4 regions of the Listeria sp. SHR_NRA_18 genome follow, and region 2 is predicted to be linked to each of the others. Evidence: riboswitches for the same ligand, from Rfam matches in the RefSeq annotation. Region 2 holds a riboswitch; each other region holds the start of a gene.
What was found. A riboswitch is a leader RNA that binds a small molecule or an ion and turns the genes downstream of it on or off. The one in region 2 is predicted to bind S-adenosylmethionine.
Positions count from the first base shown of each region.

Region 1: linked by a shared signal. The riboswitch ahead of metK (methionine adenosyltransferase) and the one ahead of metX (homoserine O-acetyltransferase MetX) in region 2 are both predicted to bind S-adenosylmethionine.
Region 3: linked by a shared signal. The riboswitch ahead of metE (5-methyltetrahydropteroyltriglutamate--homocysteine S-methyltransferase) and the one ahead of metX (homoserine O-acetyltransferase MetX) in region 2 are both predicted to bind S-adenosylmethionine.
Region 4: linked by a shared signal. The riboswitch ahead of ssuE (NADPH-dependent FMN reductase) and the one ahead of metX (homoserine O-acetyltransferase MetX) in region 2 are both predicted to bind S-adenosylmethionine.

Region 1 covers NZ_QPKR01000001.1:19,346-23,533, forward strand. The annotation lists gene ytkD (RNA deprotection pyrophosphohydrolase) at 1-334, shown strand, start outside; gene DUK53_RS00190 (DUF2584 domain-containing protein) at 340-582, shown strand; gene DUK53_RS00195 (hypothetical protein) at 640-921, opposite strand; gene DUK53_RS00200 (thiol-disulfide oxidoreductase DCC family protein) at 1,047-1,388, shown strand; SAM riboswitch class I at 1,464-1,568, shown strand; gene metK (methionine adenosyltransferase) at 1,760-2,974, shown strand; gene DUK53_RS00210 (carbonic anhydrase) at 3,133-3,909, shown strand.
Region 2 covers NZ_QPKR01000007.1:89,268-93,455, reverse strand. The annotation lists gene DUK53_RS11555 (GyrI-like domain-containing protein) at 173-685, shown strand; gene metX (homoserine O-acetyltransferase MetX) at 811-1,920, opposite strand; SAM riboswitch class I at 2,032-2,132, opposite strand; gene DUK53_RS11545 (HdeD family acid-resistance protein) at 2,444-2,971, shown strand; gene DUK53_RS11540 (LPXTG cell wall anchor domain-containing protein) at 3,036-4,188, opposite strand, start outside.
Region 3 covers NZ_QPKR01000001.1:1,456-5,643, forward strand. The annotation lists tRNA gene DUK53_RS00075 (tRNA-Asp) at 1-15, shown strand, start outside; tRNA gene DUK53_RS00080 (tRNA-Phe) at 26-98, shown strand; tRNA gene DUK53_RS00085 (tRNA-Thr) at 123-198, shown strand; tRNA gene DUK53_RS00090 (tRNA-His) at 214-286, shown strand; tRNA gene DUK53_RS00095 (tRNA-Gly) at 307-377, shown strand; tRNA gene DUK53_RS00100 (tRNA-Ile) at 395-471, shown strand; tRNA gene DUK53_RS00105 (tRNA-Asn) at 478-550, shown strand; tRNA gene DUK53_RS00110 (tRNA-Ser) at 569-659, shown strand; tRNA gene DUK53_RS00115 (tRNA-Glu) at 693-764, shown strand; gene DUK53_RS00120 (MFS transporter) at 837-2,006, shown strand; SAM riboswitch class I at 2,089-2,194, shown strand; gene metE (5-methyltetrahydropteroyltriglutamate--homocysteine S-methyltransferase) at 2,297-4,188, shown strand, end outside.
Region 4 covers NZ_QPKR01000006.1:69,949-74,136, forward strand. The annotation lists gene DUK53_RS10290 (LLM class flavin-dependent oxidoreductase) at 1-6, opposite strand, end outside; gene DUK53_RS10295 (LLM class flavin-dependent oxidoreductase) at 24-1,025, opposite strand; gene DUK53_RS10300 (glutaredoxin family protein) at 1,001-1,285, opposite strand; gene ssuE (NADPH-dependent FMN reductase) at 1,302-1,847, opposite strand; SAM riboswitch class I at 1,951-2,061, opposite strand; gene DUK53_RS10310 (VanZ family protein) at 2,506-3,075, opposite strand; gene DUK53_RS10315 (VanZ family protein) at 3,085-3,633, opposite strand; gene DUK53_RS10320 (hypothetical protein) at 3,658-4,044, opposite strand; gene DUK53_RS10325 (avidin-fold protein) at 4,164-4,188, opposite strand, start outside.

The sequences.
Region 1 (4,188 bases), on a different contig from region 2:
TGGTGGAAAAGGCGAGCTTGGGGAGTCGAACGAAGAAACGGCGAGGCGCGAAACAATGGAAGAAACCGGCGCAAAATTAGACAAATTACATATAATAGCGCAATATGAAGTAAAGACAGCAGAGCGAACGTTCAGCAAACGCGTCTATTTGGCGAATGTAGCAGGTTTTGTGAATCAGGTGGATTATATGGAGACGTTGGGTCCGAAGCTTATTGCAGGGGATTTAGCAAGCATCGTTCAGCAGGAATCATTCAGTTTTTTTATGCGCGATGAAGGAATGCAAGTCGTTATTCAAGAAACATTGCGACAACTAAAATCAAATAATTGGAGGTAATACGCATGGGAATGCCATTAGAAGTCAACACAATGATTGTAACAAAGGGAAAAGAGAAGCGGATTTCAGATAACTTTTTTGAGTTGGAGAAAGCAGGATATCGTATTTATCCCATCGATGTGCCAGTGGAAGTTCGGACAACAAGAGAAAGCGAAACAAATGGTATTGCTGTGCCACTTAAGCTCATCTGGGAGAACGATACGACGATCATTACATACGAACTAGTGTCGCTGAATTCCAGTAATTAGGCAACAAAAAAAGTTGAGCCCGCAATGCGTGAGGCCCAACTTTTTTCAGATGCTTCATTAAACGTTTTTCTTAGCCGACATGCGGCGAATCCAAGCAACGATGCTAATAATAAGAGAGAAAATATACTCTCCAAGTGTAGCGATGAAAATCGAAATCGCGATCTCAGCTTGCGAAACTCCGCCGCCGTAGAAGCTAATAAAGAAAATAACTGCACTTGCAATCAAGCCCATTGTTGCTAAAAAGTACTTGAACCAGCGCCATTTTAAAACAAATTCAAAAATGCATACAGCGATAATAAAAATCGCAAAAATAAGCAAAGTTAACGTCGAAAATATCATAGTTTCTTCTCCTTTGGTGAACCAAGCATTCATACAATCTGGGAAATCCCAATGTATAAAATTCATTTTAACATAGTTTGGCGAGAATGGTAAACAAGAAACGTCATTTAAGGAGTTGAGTAAGAATGAAGGATATCGTTTTATACGATCAAAATTGTCGGTTTTGCAAAGCTACGAAACGCGTGTTTGAAAGGCTAGACTGGATGCATGTCATCGACTGGAGGCCACTTCAAGAAGCAGTTGATATCGGTTTTTCACAAGAAGAACTGATGCGTGAAATTCACCTTATCACACCAGATGGAAGCGCCAAGAAAGGTTTTTTCGCGATTCGTCGGATGTTGTTGCGTTTTCCGCTGACAGGACTCATTGGCTTAATTATGTATTTGCCATTTCTCAAGCCTGCAGGACGTTTTGGATACAGTGTAGTGGCAGATAATCGGACATGTGATATTCGAAAAAAGAAGTAGGGGCGAGCGTGCAAAATTTTTTGTGCGTGACAATAAGTTTGAAACATGTTACAATAACGTGAAAACTAAATTAAACTCTTATCCAGAGCGGTAGAGGGACTGGCCCTTTGAAACCCGGCAACCTACATGTATTGTAAGGTGCTAACCTGTGGCAGGAATTGATTTCCTGATCGATGAGAGCGAAGGTATTGTAAATAATAGCCTTCTCTCTATTCCGCGCGCAATTGGCAAATAGGGAGAAGGCTTTTTTGTTGGCATGGAGCTAAAACATGTCGCAATAAAAGCGTGAACGAGACTACAAGGAAACAGACGATAAGTTCGCATTTTTGCAAACCACTTCGCGATGGAGAAGAAAAAGGAGGAAACAAAGAATGGCAAGAAACCGTCATTTATTTACGTCAGAATCTGTTTCTGATGGACATCCAGACAAGATTGCAGATCAGATTTCAGATGCAATTTTGGATGCGATTTTAACGAAAGATGCTGATGCTCGTGTGGCTTGTGAGACGACAGTGACAACAGGATTGGTACTCGTAGCGGGAGAAATAACAACGTCTACTTACGTGGATATTCCGAAAATCGTGCGCGATACGATTAAAGAAATTGGCTACACCCGTGCAAAATATGGTTTTGATGCAGAAACGTGTGCTGTTTTGACAGCCATTGATGAGCAGTCACCAGATATCGCACAAGGTGTGGATGTCGCTTTAGAATCTCGGGGTGGTTTGGCCGAAGACGCGGCAATCGATGCGATCGGGGCAGGAGACCAAGGCTTGATGTTCGGTTTTGCAACAGATGAAACCGAAGAATTGATGCCACTTCCAATCTCATTAGCACATGCATTATCCCGTAAAATCGCGGAATTACGCAAAAATAATGTGTTGACCTATCTACGCCCAGATGCGAAAACACAAGTTACCATAGAATATGATGATACTAATCAACCAATTCGCGTCGATACAATCGTTATTTCGACGCAACATCATCCGGACATTTCACAAGAACAAATCGCAACAGACTTGCATAAGCTAGTTATAGAAGAAGTGATTGATGCAAGGCTTCTTGACGCGGAAACGAAATACTTCATCAATCCAACTGGCCGCTTCGTTATCGGTGGACCTCAAGGGGATGCAGGTTTAACTGGTCGCAAAATCATCGTAGACACATATGGCGGTTACGCACGTCATGGAGGAGGCGCTTTTTCTGGTAAGGATCCAACAAAAGTGGACCGCTCAGGCGCTTATGCCGCGCGTTATGTTGCTAAAAACATCGTTGCAGCCGGACTTGCTAAGAAAGTAGAAGTACAACTAGCTTATGCCATCGGAGTTGCCCACCCTGTATCCATTTCGATTGACACATACGGAACGAGCAATTACAGCGAGCAAGACTTAATCAATGCAGTCAATAAATTTTTCGATCTACGCCCAGCAGGAATTATTAAAATGCTTGACTTGCGTCGTCCCATCTACCGTCAAACCGCGGCATTTGGTCATTTCGGCAGGTTAGATTTAGACTTACCGTGGGAAAAAGTGGACAAAGCGTCACAAATGAAAGAATTTTTATCCCAAACTGCAAATATAAATTAATATTTTAAAACCTAGCTTTGGAGCCAATCCAGCTAGGTTTTTTACATTATTGGGTGTTTTTTCTCAAAAATACCATGATATCGTCACAAAAAGTACACACACATATGAATCATTATGTAATATAATAATTAAGTTACTTAACGAAAGGAGTTTTCAACATGAAAACAAAATTATTAGCAGCTTCAGCAATCGCGGCATCACTTATTCTCGTAGCAGGTTGTGGCAATAGCGATGCAAGCGACACGAAAAAAGAGGAAAAAACAGCAAAAACAGAAACAACAGCGAAACACGAGGATCACTTAGACTATCATGATCAAAAATCGTGGCAATTTGAAGCAGGCGACACACAGTCCCCGATCAACATTGAAACAGCAAAAACAGAGCCGATGAAGGACACTGGGACTATTGAATTAAATTACAATCAAAAAGTGACCGACGAAGTAGACAATGGCCACAGTATCCAAGTGGATGACGGTGGACAAGCGACTATCAACGGACGCAAATTTGAATTAAATCAATTCCATTTCCATGCAGAAAGTGAGCATACAGTAGATGGTAAACATTATCCAATCGAAGCCCACTTTGTAAATGAAAATCAAGATAGCCGTCTAGCAGTTATCGGCGTTTTCTTCACAGAAGGTAAAGCAAACCCAGCTTTCCAAAGTATTTTAAACAATGTTAAAAAAGGCGAAAAAACAACTGTTAGCGAGCCAATTGACGTAGCAGCATTACTTCCAACAAACAAATCATACTATCACTATCTAGGTTCATTAACAACACCACCACTATCTGAAAACGTGGAATGGTATGTTATGTCGACACCAGTAGAAGTTTCAAAAGAACAAATTGCAGAATTCAACAAATACTACGATGGTAACAACCGTAAAGTTCAACCGTTACACGATCGTCCAGTATTAAAACACACAGACAATTAAAATCTTCCAGCGGGCCGTACAAGGCTCATCTCCGTCGTTAAATGCTGTGTTCCGGTGCTCACGTACTTTAGTACGTTCCGCTCCGGTACGCGCTTTTGCCTAGGATCTAAGCCTTGTGCGGCCCGCTGGTGTTTCGCGGTGCGTTCATGAATAGGCATAAAACATCAATTTTAATAAAGGATCCAGGAAATTCATGTTTACGTGATTTTTCTGGGTCTTTTTTTGCGGGATGCTGTTCAAACAAACCCTATTTATGATATGATAGACGTTGTTGAAAAA
Region 2 (4,188 bases):
TCCTTGTATTTTTAATATATCTTTATGATAGCCTTAGTACAGGAGAAAATCTCTAACTTCTTTTTCTGATTTCGCGCATTTTGTGTGGTACAGGTTTTGAAAAGAAATCTGCTTCCAAAAGAGGTATACTGGAGTGGAGTAAAGGAAAACTGATTTTGAGAGGGGTAGAAATATGGACTATAAAATCGTGGAACAGGAAGGCTTTCAAGTCATTGGGGTCAAAAAAGTATTTTCATTTAACGCCGGGCAAAATTTAGTCGAGATTCCGAAGTTTTGGGAAGCAGTGTGGTCGGACGGGACAATGGAGCGTTTGGAGGCGTTGGGGAACGGTGCGGTTTCGCGTTATTTGGGGATTTGCAGCGTTTCTGAGGAGCAGGCGCCGAAACAGGAAATGGATTATTGGATTGCGGTGGAGAATGACGGAGAGCCACCTGCTGGCATGGAAAAATGGCAAGTTCCGAGTTTACAGTGGGCGGTGTTTCGTTCAGTGGGAGCGATGCCCGACGCGATTCAACAAACGTGGCAAAAAATCTATGCGGAGTGGTTGCCAAATAGTGACTATGAACATGGACCTGGGCCGGAGATAGAGGTTTATGGACCGGGTGATAATAAGGCGGACGATTATGAATGTGAAGTGTGGATACCAATCGTCAGCGTGTCGACAAACGCTCATTTTCGTCGTTAAAAGCTCCGTTCCAGTGCTCACATACCCTAGTATGCTCCGCGCTGGTACTCGCTTTTGCCTAGAAACTAAGCATTTGTCGACACGCTGAGGTTTTGCGGAAAATCATATGAGGCGATTTTCCGCACTTATTTTTTCAACTCAATTCGCGAATGCTGCGTCAAGAAAGTACTAATCAGCGGATGAAATTTCTCAACCTCGACCAAAAACGCATCATGCCCATAATCCGAATCTACTTCATAATATGTCACCGGCACATCCCATTCCTTCAAAAGCTCGTAATCCCGACGCAAATCATGAATCCGAAACAGCTGATCGCTCGTCACGCCAACCAACAAATACGGAATCTGAATCCCCGTAAAAAGCGGTTTTTCATCCCGACCATTCACCGTCACATCAAACAAATCAATCGCTTTCGTCAAATACAGGTAACTATTCGCATCAAACCGCTCCACAAACGAATCTCCCTGATATTGCAAATACGACTCGACTTGGAAATGCTCCTTCGAAAAAGCGCCAGGAGAAGAATCAGCCACTGTAAATCGCTCAAACCGCTTTGAAAACAGCTCACTCGTGCGATACGTCATCATCCCGACCATCCGCGCCGTAGCAAGACCACCCTCAGGCTGCCCAACATAATCCCCACCATTAAAATCAGGATCATTCAAAATCGCCATCCGCATAATCAGATTATACCCAATCGCCTCAGGACTTGCCGCTAATGGAGAAGCCAAATTAATCACACTCCCCGTTATTTCCGGATAATCAATCGCCCACTGCGTCGCCTGCATACCACCCATCGAACCACCAATCACCGACACCACATGCACCACGCCGAGCGCATCCAGTAGCGCTTTTTGCACCTTAATAATATCCTTAATCGTAAACCCTGGAAAATGCAATCGGTATTCCGCACCAGTCTGCGCATCCACCGAAGAAGGTCCGGTTGTCCCACTACACCCCCCAAAAACATTCGTACAAATAATAAAATAGTCAGCCGGATCAATCGTTTTTCCAGCTCCGATAAAATCATCCCACCAACCAGCCACGTCCTCCTCAAAATGCTTCGCCGCGTGCGCCGTCCCAGTCAAGGCGTGCTCCAACAAAATACAATTATCCTTCGCCAAAGCAAGCTCACCATACGTCTCAAAGCCAACCACAATCGGCCCAATCGTTTCCCCATTTTCAAGCTTCAACGGTGTATCCTTAAAAAGTTCCATCTGCCTAAGCGTTCCCATGCCATCACCTTTTCTCTCTTTAATAATAGTCCAAAATAAAACCTCCCCATCAAGGCGCCTAATAAGCGTCACGACGGAGAGGTTGAACAAACAACAAATCTACAATCCATTAGCTTATCTTCGCAAAAAAATTGCTGGAATTAGCACCGTGATCACAATGTCCGGTTGCTAAGGTTTCAAAGGGCCAGTCCCTCCACCTTTCTTGATAAGAAGCGTATTAAATTGGTTCTATCATACAATTAGTTGGGCACGTTTGTCAAGAGAAGTAGACAGATTTTTCTAAAGAATGGCACCCAAATCAAATTATGAACTTTTTCTACCTGTTTTTCCGAAAAAAGCGCTCCAATGGTTGTAAATAACAACAAAATAACGCTTGCACATGAGATAAATCAAGCGTTTGTGACTAAAGACAAAATCCATAAAATGTTATCCGATACAAAAAGTGTTTTAATTTAAAAAGATAGGGTAAAATAAGCAACAGAGCCTAAAAATTCTAATCATAAAAAAGGAAGTGTTACATATCATGAAAACATTCACACGTATATTGGTCTTATTAGCCGGTATCGCGATGATCTGTTTAGGAATCTGGTTTGTTTTCCATCCAGGTATTTCTTTACTATCATTCACTCTATTCATCGGAATCTTAATGCTAGTCGTTGGGGTATTCCAAATCATTCAATATTTCTCAAACCGCGGCGGGCAAAAAGTCTCCGGCTGGATTTTAGCGGAAGGAATCTTATCCGTCTTACTAGGAATCCTGCTACTTGCTGACCAATTAGAAGGAACAGTCACACTCGTTCTTGTCTTCGGCATGTGGGTTCTATTCGCAGGAATCATGCGTACAATCGGTGCTTTCGCTGCTAAAAATGAAGGCGTACAAGGCTGGGGTTGGATTTTAACACTTGGTATTCTAGGAATCATTCTTGGATTTATCTCGTTATTCAACCCAATCGTTGGCGCAATCGGTATCGTTATCCTCGTTGGAACATTCTTCATCGTTCAAGGAATTAACTGTATCGCAACATTCTTCTTTGTAGGTAAACTAAAATAATTAAAAATGAGACAAAAAAAGGCTAGAGATCTGAAGTTACAGATCTCTAGCCTTTTTGCTTATATTAGCCACGTTTTCTAAGAAGTGCTACAGCAAGTCCAGAAACAAGGAAGCCTGCGAATACCAAGCCAGCAGAACTATTGTCTCCTGTTTTTGGTAATTCTTTAAGCGTTGTTGTTTTTGTTGGTGCAGCAGGGGCTGCGGCTTTTTTCACTGCTTGAATGACAGCAGGTTTCACTGTATTTTCAACAGGGGCAGGGGAAACTGATAGAGCGGATTGTTTGAATGTGAATGAAGATTCATTACTATACTCGCCAGTTTCAAAATCGATGCTTGCAAGGAGAACTGTTTGTCCATTAACAAGAGGTGTATCTAATTTGATATGGAAGTTACCGTCAGCATCTGCATCTCCCATACCAAGGAGCTCTTCGCCGTCTTCTGAAACGATAAAGACAGTTGTATTTGGTTCAGCTTTACCGTAAACATCTGTAGCGGTCGTTTTTGCTACGTTTACAACAGGTGCATCGAAGAAATATGCATCCTCGCCAAGTACTTCATAAGAAAGAGTCACGCTAGAAGTATTACCGCTAGCATCTTCTGCAATGATAACAGTTGTATGTGGGCCTTCTGTTGATGTATCAAGGAACTCTTTACCGTTCTCAAAGTATACTTTAACGAAGCCAGAGTTATCTGTTGCATCAACCAATTCTTCAGCGTACCACTCTTCATCAATACCTACATAAAAATCATCTTCAAAAACGTCAATCACTGGTTTTGTTGTATCAACCACTGTGTAGTTTGCAACGATGTTTTCAGTCGTTGTGCCATTTGTAGCCGCAACTGTTACTGTTTGCGCGCCTAAGCGATTGACAGCTGGTGCTTTTACGAAAGATAGTGTCACGCCAGATGTTGCCGTTACGAATTTACTTGGATCTTTCACTGCAACATTGATTTCAGTGGTTACATTTGTTTTTGCCGTAGCAAGAGCAGCCGCTTTAACAGGTGCTTTCGCTGGTTCTGTTACTTTGTAGCTCACAACGAATTCTTGAGTTGTTGTGTCAGCTAGAGTTGCAACGATGGTTGTTGAGAATGTTCCAGCAACCGCTGTTTTTGGTTCTGTTCCTGCTTTAAAAGCAAGTGTTGTGCTTGCATCTGAAACAGTTACGAAATCGGCAGGCGTTGTCGTAGCATCTTTAACAAATGATACATCTGTTTTT
Region 3 (4,188 bases), on a different contig from region 2:
ATCCCGTCGGGACCGCTTTACTTATGGCTTGGTAGCTCAGTTGGTAGAGCACTTGATTGAAGCTCAAGGTGTCGGCAGTTCGATTCTGTCCCAAGCCACCTTTATAGTTGTTTGTATCTTAAGCCGGCTTAGCTCAGTTGGTAGAGCAACTGATTTGTAATCAGTAGGTCGCGAGTTCGACTCTTGCAGCCGGCACCATATTTAGCGATAGCGGCGGCTATGGCGAAGTGGTTAACGCACCTGATTGTGGTTCAGGCATGCGTGGGTTCGATTCCCACTAGCCGCCTTTATGAAATTTTGGATAATGCGGGTGTAGTTTAGTGGTAAAACTACAGCCTTCCAAGCTGTTGTCGTGGGTTCGATTCCCATCACCCGCTCTTTATTTTTTTATTGTGGGCCTATAGCTCAGCTGGTTAGAGCGCACGCCTGATAAGCGTGAGGTCGATGGTTCGAGTCCATTTAGGCCCACCATATTATTCCACAGTAGCTCAGTTGGTAGAGCAATCGGCTGTTAACCGATCGGTCGCAAGTTCGAGTCTTGCCTGTGGAGCTTGTAATTGTTTATATTGGGGAAGTACTCAAGTGGCTGAAGAGGTGCCCCTGCTAAGGGTATAGGTCGTTAACGCGGCGCGAGGGTTCAAATCCCTCCTTCTCCGCCAGTATAAAAGATGCGAAACTAGAATTAATATTTAGGCCCGTTGGTCAAGCGGTTAAGACACCGCCCTTTCACGGCGGTAACACGGGTTCGAATCCCGTACGGGTCATCGCTGATTATAAGAACAATGTCATTTATGGCATTGTTCTTTTTAATGCAAAAAATGCATAGGAGGATAGGTATGAAAAGCAATAGATTTAAATTTTGGATTTTGACAGTGGTTGTTGCTATATCTGGTTTATCTCAAGGCTTATTGTTGCCTTTGATTTCGATTATATTTGAGGGAAATGGGATTTCTTCGGGATTGAATGGGCTCCATGCTACTGGGATATATATAGGGGTCTTATTAGTATCGCCATTTATTGAGGCGCCATTACACCGATTTGGATACAAACCTATTATTATTGTTGGTGGTGGGATTGTAGCGGTTGCTTTATTACTATTTCCACTGTGGTTTAATTTATATTTTTGGTTTATTTTGCGACTGCTGATTGGTGTGGGGGATCATATGTTGCACTTTTCTTCGCAGACTTGGATTGGTGCTATGAGTCATCCTTCTAAGCGTGGACGTAATATGGCTATCTATGGTCTGTTTTTTTCGTTGGGGTTTGCTGTTGGACCACAACTCGTGAATTTAATGGAGATTAATGTGAACTTGCCGTTCTTTATATCGGGGATTATGGTGATTATTGCTTGGGGGCTTGTGTGGTTTCTTAGGAATGAGTTTGTTGCTGAGAAGGCAGTTATACGCGAAATTTCGTTTTTTGGAAGTATAAAGCGATTTTCGGACGTATTTAGGCTTGCTTGGATTTCGATGATTCCGCCTTTTGTTTATGGCATATTGGAGACGGCGCTTAATGCTACTTTTCCGATTGTGGGGCTTCGGGATGGGATTCCGCAGGCGATGGTTGTGACGATTATTTCTTCCTTTTCTGTTGGGACGATTTTATTCCAAGTTCCGATTGGGATTTTGAGTGATAGGATTGGTAGGGCAAAGGTTTTGCCTATTTTTGTGGGGGTGGGGGCTGTTTTGTTTTTTGTGACGGCTTTTGTTTCTAATAGTATTGTATTGATTGGGATGTTTTTTGTTCTGGGGATTTTTCTGGGGTCGATGTATTCGCTTGGATTGTCTTATATGACGGATTTGACGCCACTGGAGCTTTTGCCTGCGGGGAATATTTTAGTCGGGATGAGCTTTAGTTTGGGGAGTATTATTGGGCCTTCTGCGACGGGAATTATGATTGGTTTGTTTGGTAATGATGTGTTTTATTTTGTGATTACAGGGCTTCTGGTTGTAGCGTTTTTAGCGTTGTTTTTCGGGAATGCTCGAAAAAGTTTGACAATGCCGTGATTTTTTAGTTGACAGGAATTTCGTGGGATGGTAATATAAGTTCAATACATCGGAACTGGATGTAATTAATTTCATATAATAACTCTTATTGTGAGTGGTAGAGGGACTGGCCCTGTGAAACCCGGCAACCTTTCAGTTTTTGAAAAGGTGCTAAATCCTGCGAAGTATGATGCTTCGAAAGATAAGAGAGTGAATGCGTGTCTGTAAAATTCGGATATTCGTAGCCTCTCTGGTTCTTTGCTGGGGAGGCTTTTTATATGAAAAAAATAATGAGGGAATGGTGATGTGAAATGGCGAAAGTTCAAAGTTCAAATTTAGGGTATCCGCGTTTAGGTGAGAAACGGGAGTGGAAGAAGGCACTTGAGAATTATTGGAACCATAAGATTTCTGAAGAGCAATTACTTTCTGAAACTAAAGAATTGCGTTTACAAGCTTTGAAGAAACAGCAGGACAAAGGGATTGATTTGATTCCAGTTGGGGACTTTTCTTTTTATGATCACATTTTAGATACGAGTATTACTTTTGGGATTGTGCCGAAACGATTTAATTATGAGGCTGGGAAAGTGGATCTTGATACATATTTCGAGGTTGCGCGTGGGAATGATGGGGCGGTTGCTTCGGAGATGACGAAGTGGTTTAATACGAATTATCATTATATTGTGCCGGAGCTTGTGGATGCGAAGCCGCAGTTGACGGAGAATCGGGCGTTGTTTTATTACGAGGAAGCTAAAAAAGAGCTTGGTATTGATGGGAAGCCAGTGCTTGTTGGACCGATTACGTATTTGAAATTGGCGAAGGGGAATGATGATTTTAAAGGGTTGTTGGATCAGCTGATTCCGCTTTATGGTCAAATTTTGAAGGAGTTGCAAAATGCTGGTGTGAAATGGGTGCAGATTGATGAGCCTTACTTAGCGACTAGTTTTGATAAGGAAGAGTTGGTGTTGTTTGAAGAGGTCTATGCTTTATTTAAGAACATTGCACCTAATTTGAAGATTGAATTGCAAACCTATTTCGAAAGTCTTGATTATTTTGAAGAGGTTGTGAAACTGCCGGTGGATGCGATTGGTGTGGATTTTGTGCATGATCATGGTGAGTCGATCGAAGCGCTTGAAAAATTTGGATTCCCGGAGGATAAAATTTTGGCGGCTGGAGTGATTGATGGTCGTAATGTATGGCGTGCGGATTTGGATGCGAAATTAGGACTTCTTGAGCGGATTGCAAAAGTGGTGCCGAAAGAGCGGTTAATTGTGCAGCCGTCGAGTTCATTACTGCATGTGCCGGTGACGAAAGCGAGTGAGCCTGATTTGGATGGGGTGTTGCTTGGTGGGTTGTCATTCGCGGATGAGAAGTTGGTGGAGTTAGTGGCGCTGACGGAGGCATTGAATGGGGAAGATGTGACGGCGGAATTTACGGATGCGAGGGCGGCGCTGGGTGCGATTAATGGTTCGCATCACCGGAATAATGCGGAGGTGCAGGAAGCGATTCGTAATTTAGAGAACGTGGAGGTGAAGCGTGATTTACCGTTTGCGGAGCGGATTAAGTTGCAACATGAGTGGTTGCAGTTGCCGTTATTGCCAACGACGACGATCGGTAGTTTTCCGCAGTCGCCTGAGGTTCGGAAAAAACGTTCGGATTGGTTGAAGAAAGTGATTACGGACGCGGAATATGAGAAATTTATTGAGACGGAGACGGAACGCTGGATTCGGATTCAAGAGGATTTGGACTTGGATGTGCTGGTGCACGGTGAGTTTGAAAGAACGGATATGGTGGAGTATTTTGGTCAGAAGTTGGATGGTTTCCAAGCGACGAAATTTGGTTGGGTGCAGTCTTATGGGTCGCGCGCGGTGCGTCCGCCATTGGTATACGGGGATGTGGCGTTTACGGAAGCTATTACGGTGAAGGAAAGCGTTTATGCACAATCGCTAACGGATCGTCCTGTGAAGGGGATGTTGACGGCGCCGGTGACGATTATCAACTGGTCGTTTGTGCGTGATGATGTGCCGGATTATGTGGTTGCGAATCAAGTTGGTTTGGCGCTGCGTAAAGAGGTGGAGGCGCTTGAGGAGGCTGGAATTCGTGTGATTCAAGTCGATGAGCCAGCGCTGCGTGAAGGATTGCCGCTGAAGCGTTCAAGATGGCAGAAGTACTTGGATGATGCGGTTTATTCGTTCAAGTTAACGAC
Region 4 (4,188 bases), on a different contig from region 2:
TCCCATTCATCATTTCCCCCTTCTCATCTCACATCCACCGTCAAAATCGCCTCACTAAGCAACTGCACCGATCGGAACCTCGCGTCCTGCCTCGCAACCGGCGTATGAATTACGAACTCATCCACATCAAACGTCGCCCGCAATCGCACTAATTCCGCCTTCACCTGCTGCGCCGTCCCAACAATAATATCCGCCACACGCTCTTCTATCTCGAAATCCGTCACACCAGCCTGTCTCGCAAATTCCTCCGCCTGCGCCACCGTCTGCACCGTCACCGAAACACCCGTCGAAAGCGTCACCCGCACCACTTTTTGCTCACCCGCAAGCGCCCGTGCCTCACCTTCCGTATCCGCCGCCAAAACCGGAACCGCGATAATCAATTCCCCATCCGGATTCGCCGCCCGAAACGCCGTTACTGCCTCCTTAAGCGCCACCTCATCACTATTAATAAATTTCGCAAAACAATAATTCACACCCTGCGCACCGGCCAATTCCGCACTCGCCACACTCGCACCCAGCAAGAAAATCTCCGGTTTCGTCGGTGGCTCAGGGCTCACCCCAACACCAGCCAACACATGATCCGCAGGCACCTCATCATCCACGAACTGCCTCAAAAGCACCAACTGCTCCTCAAAATCCGTTTTTCCCGACCGTCCAAATTGCAAAGCCTTCGTCGAGCGCGGCAACCCACCAGGCGCCTTTCCAACACCCAAATCCACTCGATTCGGCGCTAACGTGGCGAGCAGGTTAAAGTTCTCCGCGACCTTATACGCACTATAATGCTGCAACATCACGCCACCCGAGCCAACCCGAATCCGCTCTGTTCGCGCCAACAAATGCGACACCAAAACCTCCGGCGAAACACCAGCCAACAACTTCGTATCATGATGCTCCGACACCCAAAACCTGTGATATCCCCATTCCTCCGCCTTTTCCGCCAACGCAATCGTCTGCTGCAACGCCTCATACCCACTTTTGCCATCCGCAATCGGGCTCTGATCTAATAAACTGAGTCTAAATCCCATTTCTCCGCCTCCCTCAAAGCCGTCTCAAGTGCCGGCAACCCGAGCTCCGTCACGCCCCAATATGTATTCCCCCGACCAATTTCGACCACAGGAACATAACGCACTCCGTACTTCGCCTGCAAAATTTCCCGCTGCTCATCATGATCCGTCACATCCACCACCTGAAAATCGCGCCCCTCCTTCGTCAAATAATCCTTCACCTCCGCACAATAATCACAACCCCGTTTCGCCCAAACCACAATCGCTAATTTTTCCGCCATCTCATTCGTCCCCCTTTTAAATTATTTGTCCAACCTCACGCCGACCGACCGCCACGACCAATTCCGCCAACTGCCCACGCAATCGCTGCTCCAACTCCACATCCCGAATCGGCACAACCGCCGCCTTATCCACCTGCGCGTCCACCACATAAACCCCTTGTAAAACCTCACCCTTCAACACACCAAGCAGCGGCTTCAATGCAAAATCAATCGCCAACACATGCCCGTTGCTCCCACCAGACATAATCGGCAGAACAACCTTATTTTTCAAAATATTCTCCGGCAACAAATCCAAAACCGCCTTCAAAACCCCCGTATACGAAGCCTTATAAACCGGCGATCCCACAATCACACCATCCGCCGCCTCAATATCCGCGACCAATTCCCCAATCCGCGCATCTTTGAAGTCCGCATTCACCAACGTTTCCGCCGCAAAATCCCGCACCGAGTGAAAACTAGTTTCAATCCCATCCCCCTGCAAAATCCCACCAGCATACCGCAAAACCTTATCTGTCCCCGATTGCGCCGATGGACTACCAGACAAAATCACGATTCGACTCATCTCATCCCCACTTTCTTTTTAAAACATATATATCCGATGCATTTACTATGAATTAAGACAAAAAAGAACCTCCCTTCCGAATTTGGAAAAGAGATCCCTCTTCTCCCTATTTGCCAGGCCAGAAACGCTCGCCTGCTGGAATGAGCACCGTTCTATCACTAGAGGTTGCTGTGGGATCAAAGGACCAGGTTCCTCCCCCAACTCTTAATAAGGACTGTATAATTTTTATGATTGGATGTATCTTACCATCCCTAAAATCAGATGTCAACAAATAATTTGTCTTTTTAGACTAGTTAGGTTTTTCACAAAAAGGATGAGACCTTACCCAATCTAATATTCTCAGTGATACAATTTATCTAAATATAACTTTTTTATACCACACTAGTAGCTTGTCGAAAAATCAATATCTATTTATTCGGCTTCTTTTTTTCAAATAACCTTACTATGAACAGACAACTCAGGAGCACTAACGGAATACTCACAATAAACCATAAAAAAGTTCTTGGAAAAATTTCATAATAATAATACATGAATACTGTTACCCAAATAAATAATACAGCATACTTCAATATATTTTTCACAAAATCACCTCTTGTATTATGTATATCTGCACAGCCATTATCCGCTCATTTATTCATCTTGTCCAGTCATTAGCTATCTAAATTATAAAGCGCTTTATAAACGGGACATGTCGAAATATATAATAATACAAAGCATAGCCAATAACTCCGCCACAAACATTCAACATAACATCATTAATATCCGTTGCCCGCCAGACATTGAGCATCGTTAATTGCCAAATATACTGCAAAATTTCAATGACTACCGACGTCGCTAAAATAACCATAATGACACGTCCAAATTTCCGCATACTTCGAAAGTTAACTGGCAATAAAATCGCGAAAGGAATCATCATAACAAGATTTCCACCCAGATTCCTAACGATTATTGAAAAATCCGCATCCAACAAACCGAAAAACTGCATCGGATTTAGGTTAATCACAATCTCGCGATACCGTTGCTCATACTCCCCGACAATGATATTTATTGGGAATAAAGTCACAACAACCAACACACCTAAATACAAAACAAAAAATAAGCGACTGATTTCTTTGTGCCAATCCAATTTTTTATCTTTGAGAATAAGTACTCCTCGTATTATCACATAGACACACACGCTTAAAAACATTGGTATTAAACCATCTATTGTATATTCTTCGTATCCCATTTGCATCATTCACTCTCGATTATAAATATTTTGTATCATGGCTGTTTTACTAATAAAATACGCCAAAACAAACCCGCTCACATTCAAAATGACATCCGTCACATCCATAAAATGATTCGGATAAATAAATACAATATCCAAAAATAACTGCATCGATTCAATCATAACAGAAATAAGTAACCCGATACAAATAAAGTTTCCAAAAGATATGCTCGGCTTCATCGCACCTATATAAATCCCAAGTGGAAACAGCAACATCACGTTCCCAACAGCCTGATACCAGTCTGCCATCGCCCCATCCAAAAGTTGCTTAAACGGAACAATATTTATATAATCCATCACTGCATAATTCCCTGCATCCAACAAATTCCCGAGTATCGTAAATGGAAAAATCACAAACTTAATCAAAAATACTAAGTAAACCCCAAGCAAAGCCGTTGCAAAATAATATCTATCCAACTTCTTCCCCTGCAAAAGAAATCCCAACGTTATCGCCATCACGACAAGCAACGCAATCGCTAAGATAATAATGAAAAATGGATCGTATGTTATGTCCATGCCAGTTGCTCCTTTAAAAATAATTTAATTAATAAAAACCTTCCCTTTAAAAGATTGATTATTCGGTAGAATGCTAGACTTCATGTAGACTCTGTACACGCCACGACCTTTTACATAGAGTTTTGCTGATGTATCTTTTACATGAGAATAATTCCATGAAGCATCCGTCTTTGCCCAACCAATATAACCAAGGCTTTGCTGCAAAGTTAATGTAATATGAAATTTCCCAGTTGGCCATTTTGTTGGCGTTGTTGTCACTCTCACAGAATTACCGGCTCCCATCTCAAAGCTTCGCGTGAATAATCCGCCTTTAAAATCATATGATCCGTCTACAGATGCTGCAAGTGCCGATATTGGCAAGATAAAAACCAGTAACACCGCAACAATAGAACTAACAATTTTCTTTTTCATACTCCCTACTCCTTTTTAGTTTTATTTATAACAACCAAATTGTATCACACAAATAACAATCGAGTCAAATTGAGTTGAAAATATGCAAAAAGCCCCTCAAAAAGGAGCCAACACCACCATCAAATCTCTTCCACAATCGATGTC